2 regions of the Micromonospora craniellae genome follow, and region 1 is predicted to be linked to the other one. Evidence: predicted binding sites of a transcription regulator. Region 1 holds the regulator's gene; the other holds the start of a gene.
What was found. Region 1 encodes HrcA, which represses chaperone genes, less so after heat shock. Its sites were predicted from a motif close to GGTTNGCACNCTCNNNNNGAGNGTGCNAACC; they were not measured.

Region 2: the regulator HrcA is predicted to act here: its motif matches at 4,199-4,229, upstream of groL (chaperonin GroEL).

Annotation. Positions count from the first base shown of each region.
Region 1 is NZ_CP061725.1:4,842,907-4,850,472, forward strand. Features, by position in the region: gene ID554_RS22040 (enoyl-CoA hydratase-related protein) at 44-832, opposite strand; gene hemW (radical SAM family heme chaperone HemW) at 853-2,073, shown strand; gene ID554_RS22050 (DUF4870 domain-containing protein) at 2,089-2,706, opposite strand; gene hrcA (heat-inducible transcriptional repressor HrcA) at 2,917-3,939, shown strand; gene dnaJ (molecular chaperone DnaJ) at 4,013-5,158, shown strand; gene ID554_RS22065 (16S rRNA (uracil(1498)-N(3))-methyltransferase) at 5,160-5,894, shown strand; partial or broken gene ID554_RS33175 (SDR family oxidoreductase) at 5,906-6,151, opposite strand; gene ID554_RS22075 (histidine triad nucleotide-binding protein) at 6,448-6,810, shown strand; gene ID554_RS22080 (serine hydrolase domain-containing protein) at 6,840-7,566, shown strand, end outside.
Region 2 is NZ_CP061725.1:3,955,927-3,963,492, forward strand. Features, by position in the region: gene paaN (phenylacetic acid degradation protein PaaN) at 25-1,698, shown strand; gene ID554_RS17800 (GNAT family N-acetyltransferase) at 1,807-2,337, opposite strand; gene ID554_RS17805 (cold-shock protein) at 2,549-2,749, shown strand; gene ID554_RS17810 (hypothetical protein) at 3,141-4,151, shown strand; gene groL (chaperonin GroEL) at 4,426-6,048, shown strand; gene ID554_RS17820 (hypothetical protein) at 6,102-6,344, opposite strand; gene ID554_RS32465 (hypothetical protein) at 6,404-6,538, opposite strand; gene ID554_RS17825 (S8 family serine peptidase) at 6,591-7,566, opposite strand, start outside.

The DNA of each region.
Region 1 (7,566 bases):
CCCCGTCGCCGGTGCCCTCAGGGTTCCCCGGGGCGGCCCGTCCTCACCTGTCGAGTTCGGCGACCCAACGGGGCGGGCGCTTCTCGCGGAACGCGGTGACGCCCTCCATGCCGTCGCCGGACAGGAAGTAGCCGGTGGACAGCGCGGACAGCTCCGCCAGTTCGGCGCGCAGGTCGGTGCCGACCGGGCGGCGCAGCAGCTCCTTCGCGCCGGCCAGCGCCGCCGGGGCGCCACGTACCAGCGAGTCGAGGTAGCGCCGCACCGTGCCGTCCAGCTCGTCGGCGGGCACCGCCGTGGTCACCAGGCCGATCTCGGCCGCTCGCCGGCCGTCGAAGGTGTCGCCGGTCAGGTACAACGCGGCGGCGGCCCGAGGAAGCAGCCGGGGCAGCACCGTCGCCGAGATCACCGCCGGGATCACCCCGATCCGTACCTCGGTGAAGGCGAACGTGGCCTCCGCCGCGCAGACCGCCAGGTCGGCCGCGGCGATCAGGCCCAGGCCGCCGGCCCGCGCGGGACCGGCCACCCGCGCCAACACCGGCTTCGGGCACTCCCGGACCGCCGCGAGCACGTCACCCAGCATCCCGGCGGGCACCGTCCCGCTGGCGTACGCCGCCGCCGTCTCCTTCAGGTCCGCCCCGGAACAGAAGACCGGGCCGGTGTGGTCCAGCACGATCACCCGGACCGTGTCGTCGTCGACCGCGGCGGCCAGCCCGGCCAACAGTTCGGTCATCAACGGCGTGGAGAGCGCGTTGCGGTTGTGTGGGCTGTCCAGGGTGAGGGTGGTCACCCCGCGGGCCGTGGCGACCTGCACGAGCGCGTCGGGAGAGGTCATGTGAGGGCACACTAGTGGCCATGCCCGGCCTCCTTCCAGCAGGCGAACCCGTACCCACCGACGGATCGCTGCCCGCGTCCGCCCGCGCCCGCGTCGGGCACCGGGGCTTCGGGGTGTACGTGCACGTGCCCTTCTGCGCCAGCCGCTGCGGCTACTGCGACTTCAACACGTACACCGCCGAGGAACTGGGCGGCGCGAGCCGGGAGGGGTACGCCGACACGGTGCTCGCCGAGCTGGCCCTCGCCGCGCGGGTGCTGGGCGAGACGCCGCCGGGCCGGGTGGAGACCGTCTTCGTCGGCGGCGGCACCCCCACCCTGCTGCCCGCCGACGATCTGGCCCGCATCCTCGACGCGATCGACCGCACCTGGGGGCTGGACGCCGACGCCGAGGTGACCACCGAGGCCAACCCGGAGTCGGTCGACCCGGTCTCGCTCAAGGAACTGCGGGCGGCCGGCTACACCCGGATCTCGCTCGGCATGCAGTCGGCCACGCCCGGGGTGCTCGCCGTGCTCGACCGCAAGCACCGGGCCGGTCGCGCACCGGCCGCCGCACTGGAGGCGCGCGACGCCGGGTTCGCGCACGTCAACCTGGACCTGATCTACGGGACGCCGGGGGAGCGGGCGGAGGACTTCGCCGAGTCGCTGGCCCAGGTGGTGGCGGCGGGCGTCGACCACGTCAGCGCGTACGCCCTGATCGTCGAGGCCGGCACCCGGTTGGCCGCGCGGATGCGTCGCGGCGAGCTGCCGTACCCGGACGACGACGTCGCCGCGGAGCGTTACCTGGCCGCCGAGGCTGCCCTCGACGCCGCCGGTTTCTCCTGGTACGAGGTGTCCAACTGGGCGCGGACGCCGGCCGCCCGGTGCCGGCACAACCTGCTCTACTGGACCGGCGGCGACTGGTGGGGCCTCGGCCCCGGCGCGCACAGTCACATCGGTGGTGTGCGCTGGTGGAACGTCAAGCACCCCCGCGAGTACGCCGGCCGGCTGGCCGCCGGTGAGTCTCCCGGGCTGGCCCGGGAGGTGCTCACCGGCGGCGAGGCACACATGGAGGACGTCATGCTGCGGCTACGGCTCGCGTCCGGGCTGCCGCTGGACGTCCTCGACGACGCCGGTCGCGCGGCCGCCGCGCGGGCGGTGGGGCAGGGCCTGCTCGCCGCGTCCGCCCACGCGGCCGGCCACGCCGTCCTGACGGTGCGTGGCCGGCTGCTTGCCGACGCCGTGGTGCGGGACCTGCTGCCCTGACCGGCGTCCCCGAGGTCAGCGCTTCACGAAGGAGTAGGTCATCGGGTAGCGGTAGAGGGCGCCCTCGTTGGCCTTGACCCCGGCGATGATGCCGAAGATCACCGGCACGATCCAGACCAGGAACGGCACGAAGAACAGCAGCCCGCAGGTGATCGCGGTGAGCACCCAGCTGAGCAACCCGGCGATGGCCCAGGTGATCTGGAAGTTCAGGGCGGCCACCGCGTGGGCCCGGACCACCGGGCTCTGCTGCCCGCGCGTCATCATCGCGATCAGCGGCGCCACCCAGCCGAGCAGACCACCACCCACGAACACCCCGAGCGGGCCGCCGAAGTGGGCGATCAGGGTCCAGGTCTTGTCCTCGTTGTTGGCGTAGCCGCCACCCGGAGGGCCGTATCCGCCCGTCGGGTACCCGACACCGGGCTCCCCGCCAGGCGGGGGATAGCCGCCGGGGGGCGGGTAGCCACCGGGCGGGGGGTAGTCACCCGGAGTGCCGTAGCCGCCGGGCGGCGGGGGCTGGTCGCCGGCGGGAGGCGGATAGCCCCCGGGCGGGGGATAGCCGGGCTGGCCCGACGAGCCCGACAGTGGAGTCGTGGGTTCGTCGCCGGACCCTGGAGGACGAGGTGGTTCAGTCATACGAGTCACGGTAGGGGCCAGCGGCAACGGCGCACCATAGCGACACCGGCGAGTGTCAACCCGCCGATCGGCCCCCGTACACCCGGGAGGTCTTGATCATCGCGTCCACGGGAACCCCGACGTAGACTGGCACTCGCTACATTCGAGTGCCAGAGTGTTCCTCTGACACTCGGGCCGCTCCGGGCTGACCTGCGACAGGAGGTGGGAAGGATGGGTCTCGACGACCGGAAACTCGCCGTACTCCGGGCGATCGTCGAGGACTACGTCGCCACCCAGGAGCCGGTCGGCAGCAAGTCACTCGTCGAACGGCACCAACTCGGCGTGTCCCCGGCCACCGTGCGCAACGACATGGCCGTGCTGGAGGAGGAGGGCTACATCCGCCAGCCGCACACCAGCGCCGGGCGGGTGCCCACCGATCGCGGCTACCGCCTCTTCGTCGACCGGCTCAGTCGGATCAAGCCGCTCAGCCCGGCCGAACGCCGGGCGATCGAGCGGTTCCTGGTCGGCGCGGTGGACCTCGACGACGTGGTGTACCGCACCGTACGCCTGCTCGCGCAACTGACCCGCCAGGTCGCCGTGGTGCAGTATCCGAGCCTGGCCCGCTCCACGGTCCGGCACCTGGAACTCGTGCCGATCTCCACCACCCGGCTGACGCTGGTGATGATCGCCGACACCGGTCGGGTGGAACAGCGGCTGGTCGAACTGCCCGCGCCCGTCCCCGCCGACGACGTCCTCGACCTGCGCCGGCTGGTCAACGAGAAGCTGGTCGGTACCCGCCTGTCCGACACACCACCGCTGGTGCAGTCGCTCATCGACGAGTCCGCGCCGCACCTGCGCCCGGCCATGACCACCCTCTCCACCGTCCTGCTGGAGACCCTTGTCGAACGGCACGAGGAGCGGATCGCCCTGGCCGGCACCGCCAACCTGGCCCGTGGCGGCCTGCTCGACTTCCAGGGGTCGCTGCGCCCCATCCTCGAAGCGCTCGAGGAGGAGGTGGTCCTGCTCAAACTCATCGGCGAGGCCGAACCGAGCACGCTACGGGTACGCATCGGCGACGAGAACCAGATCGACAACCTACGGGCGGCATCCGTGGTCAGCACCGGTTACGGCCCGGGCGCGACCATCGTCGGGGGGATGGGCGTGCTGGGACCGACCCGGATGGACTACCCCGGAACAATCGCCACGGTGAGGGCCGTGGCACGCTACGTGGGCGAGCTGCTGGCCCAGAACTGACCAGTCAGGGCCGACGGCAGGCTGCCGCCACCGACCGGCGTAACGCGAGACGAACACGAGGACACGGAACCCAGTGGCCAGGGACTACTACGGCATTCTCGGCGTGAGCCGAGGGGCCTCCGACGACGAGATCAAGCGCGCCTACCGCAAGCTGGCGCGCCAGTTCCACCCGGACGTGAATCCGGACCCGGAGGCCCAGGAGAAGTTCAAGGACATCAACGCCGCGTACGAGGTGTTGTCCGACGACCGGAAACGGCAGATCGTCGACCTCGGTGGCGATCCGCTCGCACCGGGCGGCGGCGGTGCCGGTGGGCCGGGCGGCCCCGGCGGCGCCGGACCCTTCGTCGGCTTCCAGGACATCATGGACGCCTTCTTCGGCGGGGCCACCGGCGCCGGGCGTGGCCCGCGCCCGCGTACCCGGCCCGGGGCCGACGCGATCCTGCGGCTGGAACTGGACCTGCACGAGACCGCCTTCGGGGTCGAGGCCCCGATCACGGTCGACACCGCGGTGCTCTGCACCACCTGCACCGGGGCCGGCACGGCCGCCGGCACCCACCTGGCCACCTGCGAGGCGTGCGGCGGCCGGGGCGAGGTGCAGTCGGTGCAGCGCACCTTCCTCGGCCAGGTGGTCTCCGCCCGGCCGTGCACGGTCTGCCAGGGTTACGGCACCACCGTCCCGCACCCCTGCCCCACCTGCGCCGGTGACGGCCGGGTCCGGACCCGCCGCTCGCTGACCGTGAAGATCCCGGCCGGCGTGGAGGACGGGATGCGGATCCGTCTCGCGCAGCAGGGCGAGGTCGGCCCGGGCGGCGGCACCGCCGGTGACCTCTACGTGGAGATCCACGAGCGGCCGCACGACGTCTTCTCCCGCAAGGGCGACGACCTGCACTGCCGGGTGACGGTGCCGATGACCGCCGCCGCGCTCGGCACCCGGCTGACCATCAAGGCGCTGGACAGCGAGGAGCCGGTCGACGTCAAGCCGGGCACCCAACCGGGCAGCACGCTGCGGCTACGGGCCCGGGGCGTGCCGCACCTGCGTGGCACCGGCCGGGGCGACCTCTACGTCCACCTCGACGTCCGTACCCCGACGAAGCTCGACGCCGAGCAGGAGCGGATGCTGCGCGAGTTCGCCAAGACCCGGGGCGAGGAGGTCGCCGAGCTCAGCAAGCAGGGCGGCTTCTTCTCCCGGATGCGCGATGCCTTCAACGGCCACGCCTGAGGTGTCCGCGCCGCTCTTCCTGGTCGAGTCGCTGCCCACCGCCGACTCGACGGTGCTCGACGGGCCGGAGGGCCACCACGCCGCCACCGTGCAGCGGCTCCGGGTCGGCGAGGAACTGTTGCTCGCCGACGGTCGGGGCGGCACGGCCCAGGCCGTGGTCACCGCGGTCGGTCGGGGCACCCTCGACCTGGACATCACCGCCCGCGGGTACGTCGACGCGGCGAACCCGCGGCTGGTGGTGGTGCAGGGCATCGCCAAGGGCGACCGGGGCGAACTGGCCGTGCAGGCGATGACCGAGGCGGGCGTGGACGAGATCGTCCCCTGGGCGGCGGCCCGCTCGGTGGTGCAGTGGCGCGGTGACCGGGGCGAACGGGCCCGGGGCAAGTGGGTGGCGACCGCCCGGGAGGCGGCGAAGCAGGCCCGCCGGGCATGGCTGCCGGTGGTGGCGGGCGCCCCGGACGAGTCCGGCCCGGCGGTGGCCCGCCGGATCGCCGGTGCCGCCGCCGGCTTCGTGCTGCACGAGGAGGCGAGCGACCGGCTGACCACCGTCGGGTTGCCCGACCGTGGCGAGATCGTGCTCCTGGTCGGCCCCGAAGGCGGCATCAGTCCGGCCGAGCTGACGGCCTTCCAGGAGGCCGGCGCGCAGCCGGTCCGGCTCGGGCCGTCGGTGCTGCGTACCTCCACGGCCGGGGTGGCCGCCCTGGCCGTGCTCGCCACCCGCCTGCTGCGCTGGTGACCGCCACGGGTCATGTCGGTCGCCACGAAAGCGGGCGCGACCGTGGCCACCGCGATGCCGTACGGCGCCAGGGACACCGCCAGTGACTGGGCCGTCGCGTTGAGTCCGGCCTTGCTGGCGCCGTACGCCGGGTTGGCGGGCTCGCCCCGGAACGCGCCGCGCGACGAGACGTTGACGATGCGCCCGCCGCCCGCGCGCATGTGCTGGGCGGCGCACCAGGCGGCGTTGGCCGCACCGAGCAGGTTGGTGTCCAGGATCTCGCGCCACCGTCGCTGCCACTGCTCGTAGCTGCTCTCGAAGACCGGGTGCGGTGGGTCGGCCGGGCCGACCCCCCCCGGCGTTGTTGACGAGTACGTCGAGCCCGCCGAGCCGTCGTGCGGCCTTGTCCACCATCGCCCGTACCGCGTCGGGGTCGGCCAGGTCGGCGCGGACCACCAGGTGGCCGTCGCCGCCCTGCCATGCGCGCCATCCTCCCGCACCCGGCCCGGATGTGAGGAAGGGACCCTTCCTATGCACGAGGCGTTAGTAGGGGGCCCTTCCTTACACTGCCCCGGTGAGTACTGCTGACTGCCTGTTCTGCCGGATCGTCGCCGGGGAGATCCCGGCCACCGTGGTCCGTGAGACCCCCACCACGCTCGCCTTCCGCGACATCGACCCGAAGGCGCCGGTGCACGTCCTGGTCATCCCCAAGGAGCACTACGCCGACGTGGCCACCCTCGCCGGCGGCGACCCGGCGCTGGCCGGTGAGGTGCTGGGCACGGCCGCCGCGGTGGCCGAGGACGAGGGCCTGCTCGGGGACGGCTTCCGGCTGATGTTCAACACCGGGGCGTACGGCGGCCAGGAGGTCTTCCACGTGCACGCGCACCTGCTGGGCGGTGCGCCGCTCGGGCCGATGCTGGCCCGGAGCGTGGCGTGACCACAGCCGCCACCGGTCGGCTCGACCGGATGGTGCGGCAGGTCCAGGCGCGGGGACGGGTGCCGGCCGTGGCGGCGGCGGTGCACCGTGCCGACCGCCCGCTGTGGACGGGCGTGGTCGGCGGCACCGGCAACGACACCGCGCTGGACGCGGACACCCGGTTCCGGATCGGCTCGGTGACCAAGACGTTCACCGCCGTGCTGACCCTGCAGTGCCGCGACGACGGCCTGCTCGACCTCGACGATCCGCTGGACCGGCATCTGGACCTGCCGGCACACGGCGAGTTGACCGTGCGGCGGTTGCTGTCGCACACCGCCGGCCTGCAACGGGAGCCGTACGGCGACGTCTGGGACACGTTACGGGCACCGGACGCCGACCGGCTGGTCGCCGAGTTGGCCCGAGCGGAGCGGGTGCTGCCTTCGGGCCGCCGCTACCACTACTCGAACCTGGGGATGGCGCTGCTCGGCCGGCTCGTCGGGCAGGTGCGGGGCGGGACCTGGGTCGAGGTGCTGGCCGACCGGGTGCTCGCCCCGCTCGGGCTGACCGCGACCACGGTCGACCCGGGTCCCCGCGCGGCGACCGGCTTCCTGGTGGACGCGTACTCCGACGAGGCGCGCCCGGAGCCGCCGACCGACTTCGGCGCGGTCGGCCCCGCCGCGCAGTTGTGGAGCACCGCCGGTGACATGGCCCGCTGGGCCGCCTTCCTGGCCGACCCGGCGGCGCTGGACCCGACCGGCGCGGTGCTCGCCCCGGCCA
Region 2 (7,566 bases), 890 kb from region 1:
GCTTCCTGTTGCATGATGGCGGGCATGACGGAGACCCCGCACCCCCTGTACGACAGGCACCGCGACACCCTCGACCGCGCGCTGACCGCCATCACGGAGCGCGGGTACTGGTCCGCCTATCCGGAGTCACCCAGCCCCCGGGTGTACGGCGAGACCGCCGCCGCCGACGGCAAGGCCGCCTTCGAGGCGTATCTGGGCGGAGACTTCCCGCTCGACCAGCCGGGCGACGGCGACCGGGTTGCCACCGAGACCAGCCCGTTCGGGGTGACGCTGGACGTCCGCTATCCGCACGCCACCGCCGACCAGCTCGTCGCCGCCGCGACCGCCGCTCTGCCCGCGTGGCGTGACGCCGGTCCGCAGGCGCGGGTCGGGGTCTGCCTGGAGATCCTCGACCGGCTGCACAAGCACGTTTTCGAACTGGCCAACGCGGTGCAGTTCACCAGCGGACAGGCGTTCGTGATGGCCTTCCAGGCCGGTGGCGCGCACGCGCTCGACCGGGCGCTGGAGGCCGTCGCCTACGCGTACGCGGAGATGACCCGGCACCCGGGGACCGCCGCCTGGGAGAAGGCCGCCGGCAAGGGCGACCCGCTGCGGATGACCAAGACGTTCCACGTCGTGCCGCGAGGCGTCGCCCTGGTCATCGGCTGCAACACGTTCCCGACCTGGAACTCCTACCCGGGCCTGTTCGCCTCGCTGGTCACCGGCAACCCGGTGGTGGTCAAGCCGCACCCGCGCGCCGTACTCCCGCTGGCCGTGACGGTGCGCTACGCCCGGGAGGTACTCGCCGAGGCCGGTTTCGACCCGAACCTGGTCCTGCTGGCCCCGGAGGCGCCCGGCGAGAAGCTGGCCTCGACCCTGGCCCTGCACCCGGCCGTCAAGATCGTGGACTTCACCGGTTCCACGGAGTACGGCGACTGGCTGGAGGCCAACGCCCGCCAGGCGGCGGTCTACACCGAGAAGGCCGGACTCAACACGGTCGTGGTCGACTCCACCGACGACTTCGCCGGCATGTGCCGCAACCTCGGCTTCACCCTGACGCTCTACAGCGGCCAGATGTGCACCACCTCGCAGAACATCTTCATCCCCCGGGACGGCATCGACACCGACCAGGGACACAGAAGCTTCGACGAGGTGGCCGCCGGGATCGCCGCCGCCGTCGGCAAGCTCACCGCCGACCCGGCGCGCGGGGTCGAGCTGACCGGCACCATCGTCAACGACGGTGTCCTGGACCGCCTCGACGAGGTCACCAAGGTCGGTACGCCGGTGCTGGAGTCGCGTACCGTCACGCACCCGTCGTTCCCGGACGCGGTGGTCCGTACGCCCACCGTCGTCAAGCTGGACGCGAGCGACACCGCGACCTACTCGCGGGAGTGGTTCGGGCCCATCTCCTTCGCCATCGCCACCGACTCCACCGCGCACAGCCTGGACATCCTCCGCGCGACCGTGGGGGAGAAGGGCGCGCTGACCGCGGCCGTCTACTCCAGCGACGAGGCGGTGCTGGCCGCTGCCGAGAGCGCCGCGATCGAGGTCGGGGTGCACCTGTCCGGCAACCTCACCGGCGGGGTCTTCGTGAACCAGTCGGCGGCGTTCTCCGACTTCCACGGCAGCGGGGCGAACGCGGCGGCCAACTCGGCGCTCACCGACGGAGCTTACGTCGCCAACCGCTTCCGCATCGTGCAGAGTCGGCGGCACGCCTAGGTTTCTCACGGTGGAGGGTTTCCGGGCAGCCCGACCCGCTCCGGGCGGTCAGGCGTGATCCCTGCGTGGGTCGGGCTGCCCCGGAACCCTAATGAGTCACCAGAGCGACTATGCGCAGCGACGCATCTGGAGTTCGCGGAGGGCGGGGACGGTCGGGTGCGGAACCCGTACACCGGTGTCGACGAAGCCGATCCGCTGGTAGGCCCGGTAGGCGCGGTCGTTGCCCACCACCACTTCGAGCATCAGCTCCCGCCGCCCGCAGTCGCGGGACCAGGCGCCCACCGCGTCGACCAGGTCTGCGAGCAGGCCGGTGCCGCGCCAGGCCGGGGTGACGTAGACCGCGTAGACCACGGTGACCGCGAGTTCCGTGGGGTGGGCGACACCGCCCGCGTGCCCGACCAGTCGACCGCCGGGATCCGCCACGAACTGGGCGGTGTGCGTGCCGGCCGAGACCTGGGCGATCCGGGCGGCGTACTCGGCGTGCGGGCGGGCGGCGGCCTCCGCGATCGTCTCCAGGAAGGCCAGCGGAGCGTCGGCGAGCATCTCCAGACGTAGGGCCCGCGCCCGGGCGGCGTCCGTCCGCTCGACCCGGCGGACGGCCGCCCGCAGCGTGCCGGTCCCGTCGATGGTGCTCGCCATGTCGGCATGCTTACCACAATGACGTTCGGCGATGCCGCCAGTCGGAATATGCCCGATTTGTGGTCGTGCGCCGCCGTCACGCCTCGTGTACCGTGCGATTTCGGTCACCGTTTTCGGGGTCGTCGCGGATCGCTGAAAGCCGGTGGTCTCCGGGTGCTCGGCGTGCCGGTGCCCGGGGTAGTGGTACGCCGCGCAGAGTGAGGACAACACCGTGGCACAGGGCACCGTGAAGTGGTTCAACGCCGAAAAAGGCTATGGCTTCATCGCCGTCGACGGCGGGCAGGACGTCTTCGTCCACTTCTCCGCGATCGAGATGGACGGCTACAAGGCGCTGGACGACGGCCAGCGGGTGGAGTTCGAGATCGCCCAAGGTCAGAAGGGCCCTCAAGCCGAGCGGGTACGCGTCATCTGAGCACACGCCGCGGCCACCTCGCCGGCTGATCGTCGGACGGGGTTACGGGACCGTGGCGGGGGCAGGGCTGCGGTACGTGGGCCGACCAGGGAAGATCATGGGCCGATCCAGCCATCGCTGAGGAGTGCTCATGTCCGACCAGCCGCCTCCGGCGGGTCCGTCCTCGTCCTCCGACGAGCCGGGCCGGCCCTCGCCCGCGAACGAGCCGAACCGGCCCGCGAACGAGCCTGAGCCGCCACCTGCCGACCCCATGGCCTCGGTCCCGTCGTCAGGTGCCGGTGAGCCGTCCGGTGCACCGGCGGTGCCCGGCGTTCCGAGCGATGCCGGTGCTCCGGCCCATGGCGCGGGGGCGGCCAGCGCCCAACCGTGGGGCGGTGCTCCCGAATCCGGCGTGCTTGGCCAGCCGGGCGCCGCGACGCCCTATCCCGGGCAGCCCTATCCCGGGCAGCCCTATCCCGGGCAGCCGTATCCGGCGCAGGCGGCCGGGCCGTTGCCCTATCCCGGTCAGCCCTATCCGACGTCGTCCTACGGTGGGTACCCGCCCCCGGGATATGGCCTCGACCCCGCCAGCCCGTTGGTCAATCCGCCCGGTGCCGGTGTGGGTGGCTGGTACGCGCGCTGCGTCGGCGCGGTCCGCCGGGGCTGGTCGATGCTGCTGCCGATCGCCCTGATCACCCAGGTGCTGCCGTCGGTGGCGGTGGCGGTGCTGTCGCTTGCGATCGACCCCTCCGCGCGGTGGGAGGAACAGCTCACCAGCGACAGCGCCGTGCTGCCCGCCGGGTTCTGGGCCGATGCCTTCCTGTGGGTGGGCGGCCTGTTCGGGATGGGTCTGATCGCCAGCCTGGTGCAGTGCGTCGGTTGGGCTGCCGGCACCTGGGTGATCGCGCGGCAGGCGGCCGGTGCGCCGGTCGACCTCGGCACGGCCCTGCGCTACGGGCTGCGACGGGCGTTCGGGCTCTGGGGCTGGACCCTGCTCGCCGGGATGATCGTGCTGTTCGGGCTCTGCCTCTGCTTCCTGCCCGGTATCTACGCGGTGTTCGCGCTGGCGATGGTCGGCCCGGTCTACCTGTTCGAGCGGGAGAACCCGATCGTCCGTTCGCACCAGATGCTGCGGCAGCGGTTGGGCCTGCTGCTCGGTCGGTTGGCGATGGTGATCGGCGCAGTGCTCGGCGTATCGCTGGTCGTGGCCCTGATCGAGCAGGCGGCGCTGCTGCCGATGGGCACCACTCCGATGGACACCCGGGCGGCGACGGCCGGCACGTTCGTGGTGACGGCGATGGCGGCGCTGCTGACCCTGCCGGTCCACGTCGCCCAGTTGGTCGGGCTGGTCGTCACGTACGCCGAGCAGCGGGCGCACGAGGGGCCGGTGAACGACGCCCAACTGGCTCACGAACTCGGCTGACCCCGGCGGTCGTGCTTGCACTCGGCAAGGCAGAGTGCTAAACAAGTCATTGGCACTCGCATGGCGTGAGTGCCAGTTGGTCGGGACGGTGGGGCCACCGCCGCACTCGGGGGACGACCCCGGGCGGGGCAGTGGCCGGTCGTCGCGGGCTATCCGGCCCGGCCGAGGAGACGTCGCCGTCGCCAGGTGGCGACGTCCCAAGGTGCGTACACCAGACGGCCCGTCCGGGGCACCACCCCGGCTGGTCCGTGAGTGTCCAGGAGGACAACGCCGTATGGCCAAGATGATCGCGTTCGACGAAGAGGCTCGCCGCGGCCTCGAGCGGGGCATGAACCAGCTCGCCGACGCCGTGAAGGTGACCCTCGGCCCCAAGGGCCGCAACGTCGTGCTCGAGAAGAAGTGGGGTGCCCCCACCATCACCAACGATGGTGTGAGCATCGCCAAGGAGATCGAGCTCGAGGACCCGTACGAGAAGATCGGCGCCGAGCTGGTCAAGGAGGTCGCCAAGAAGACCGACGACGTGGCCGGTGACGGCACGACGACGGCGACCGTCCTGGCCCAGGCTCTCGTTCGCGAGGGTCTGCGCAACGTGGCCGCCGGCGCCAACCCGATGGCCCTCAAGCGGGGCATCGAGTCGGCCGTGGCCAGCGTCTCGGAGGAGCTGCTGAAGCTCGCCAAGGACGTCGAGACCAAGGAGCAGATCGCCTCCACCGCCTCCATCTCCGCCGGTGACAACACCGTCGGTGAGATCATCGCCGAGGCGATGGACAAGGTGGGCAAGGAAGGCGTCATCACCGTCGAGGAGAGCAACACCTTCGGGCTGGAGCTGGAGCTCACCGAGGGCATGCGCTTCGACAAGGGCTACATCTCGGCCTACTTCATGACCGACCCGGAGCGTATGGAGGCCGTCTTCGACGACCCGTACATCCTGATCGCCAACAGCAAGATCTCGTCGGTCAAGGACCTGCTCCCGATCCTGGAGAAGGTCATGCAGGGCGGCAAGCCGCTGCTGATCATCGCCGAGGACCTGGAGGGCGAGGCCCTGGCCACCCTGGTGGTCAACAAGGTCCGGGGCACCTTCAAGTCGGTCGCCGTCAAGGCGCCGGGCTTCGGTGACCGCCGCAAGGCCATGCTGACCGACATCGCCATCCTCACCGGTGGCCAGGTCATCAGCGAGGAGGTCGGCCTCAAGCTGGACGCCGCCGGTCTCGACATGCTGGGCCGCGCCCGCAAGGTCGTGGTGACCAAGGACGAGACCACCATCGTCGACGGTGCCGGTGACGCCGAGCAGATCCAGGGCCGGGTGAACCAGATCCGGGCCGAGATCGACAAGAGCGACTCCGACTACGACCGGGAGAAGCTGCAGGAGCGGCTGGCCAAGCTGGCTGGCGGTGTTGCGGTGATCAAGGTCGGCGCGGCCACCGAGGTCGAGCTCAAGGAGCGCAAGCACCGCATCGAGGACGCCGTGCGCAACGCCAAGGCCGCCGTCGAGGAGGGCATCGTCCCGGGTGGTGGTGTCGCGCTGGTGCAGGCCGGCAAGACCGCCTTCGACAAGCTGGACCTGGCCGGCGACGAGGCGACCGGCGCGCAGATCGTCAAGATCGCGCTGGACGCCCCGCTGCGGCAGATCGCCGTCAACGCCGGCCTGGAGGGTGGCGTCGTCGTCGAGCGCGTCCGCAACCTCGACGCCGGCCACGGCCTCAACGCCGCGTCCGGTGAGTACGTGGACCTGCTGGCCGCGGGCATCATCGACCCGGCCAAGGTGACCCGTTCGGCGCTGCAGAACGCCGCGTCGATCGCCGCGCTGTTCCTCACCACCGAGGCCGTCGTGGCGGACAAGCCGGAGAAGGCCCCGGCCGCCCCGGCTGGTCCGGGTGGCGGAGACATGGACTTCTGAGTCCAGCACCACACGCCGGAAAGGGCGGGCCGCGTCAGCGGTCCGCCCTTTTCCTATGTCGGCAGCGGCCGCTCGTCGCGCCGCTGCTGCGTCCGGTCGTACGGTGGGCGGTGCAGAGCCGGCTCGTCGACCAGGATGAGCGGCTCCTCGGGTGGTTCGGCCGCCCCGCTCATCTCCGCCAACTGCTCGGCGTCGCCGTAGTCGAGCCGATCGGTCGGCAGTTGGGCCGGGAGTTCGGGAACCGCGACCCAGTGCACCGGCAGGGTGTCCCGGATCTGCTCGTCATCCGTGGTCATGGCTGCCTCCTCTACGCAAAACGGTAGGGGGCGTCGATGGCCGGGGTGGGCGAACGGTGCTATCGGAGGCTATGCGCCGGTTGCCCCGTTCGGGGCGTCGAGCGTTCCTCCGGCAGGTCGAGCGCCCGTCGGCAGAGGTGCACCACCTCGGCGGCCCGCTCGACGGTCAACTCGACGATCGGGGTCCCGTCCATGGCTGCCGACCCTAGATCACATTCGTGTCCGGTGTCAGGCCGCGATCCGGCCTCAGCCGCGGGCGGTCTCGACGGCCGCGTACGCGTCGACCAGCCCGGCGCCGGCCACGTTCGCCGTACCGCCGCAGGTGCTGGAGCCGGCGGGGACGTCGATCGGGGTGGCCGTATCGCGCAGGATCCGCCGCGTCCGGTCCAGGTCACCGACGAGGTCCGGGTTGGCCGACCACATCAACGCCACCACGCCGGCCACCTGCGGGGTCGCCATGGAGGTGCCGCCGAGCGTGGCGTAGCCGCCCCCGGGCATCGCGGAGAGGACGTCCGCGCCCGGTGCCACCAGGTCCGGTTTGTTCACACCGGACGGGGCGGGACCCCGGGACGAGAAGTCGGTGACCCGCCGCCGGTCGTCGACCGCGCCGACAGTCAGCACGTCCGGGTAGGGTGCCGGCGGGTCCTGGATGGATCGGCAGAACGGGCCGGTGTTGCCGGCGGCGGCCACCACGAGGATCCCGGCGGCCTCCAGCGCGTCGACGGCCGGCACCAGCGCACGAGGGTCGCAGCCCTCGATCGGTGGGCAACCCCACGAGTTCGTCAGGATCTCCGGTGCCCGGGCCGGGCGTCCCTGCGCGAACGGGTCGCCGCCCGGCGGGAAGGGCGCCAGCATGAACTGGAGGCAGTCCAGGTACGTGGCCGGGTTGCCCAGGTTGCGGTCGAGGTTGACGCAGCCGACCCACTGCGCTCCCGGTGCCACGCCGATGCCGCCCCGCCCGACGGCGCTGCCCGCCGTGTGGGTGCCGTGCCCGCTGCGGTCGGTCGGCGTACGGCTGTCGTTCCACGGGTCGAACCACGAGTCGTCGCCGCCCCGGAAACCGGGGGCCAGCGCCGGATGCCCGGCGTCCACCCCGGAGTCCGAACTGCCCACGGTCACCCCGGCCCCGGTCACCGCCAGCTCGGACCAGACGCGGTCCGCGCCGATCATGGTGATGTTCCACGGCGGTCCGGTCGGCGCGGGCGCGTCGCCTCGTGTCGTA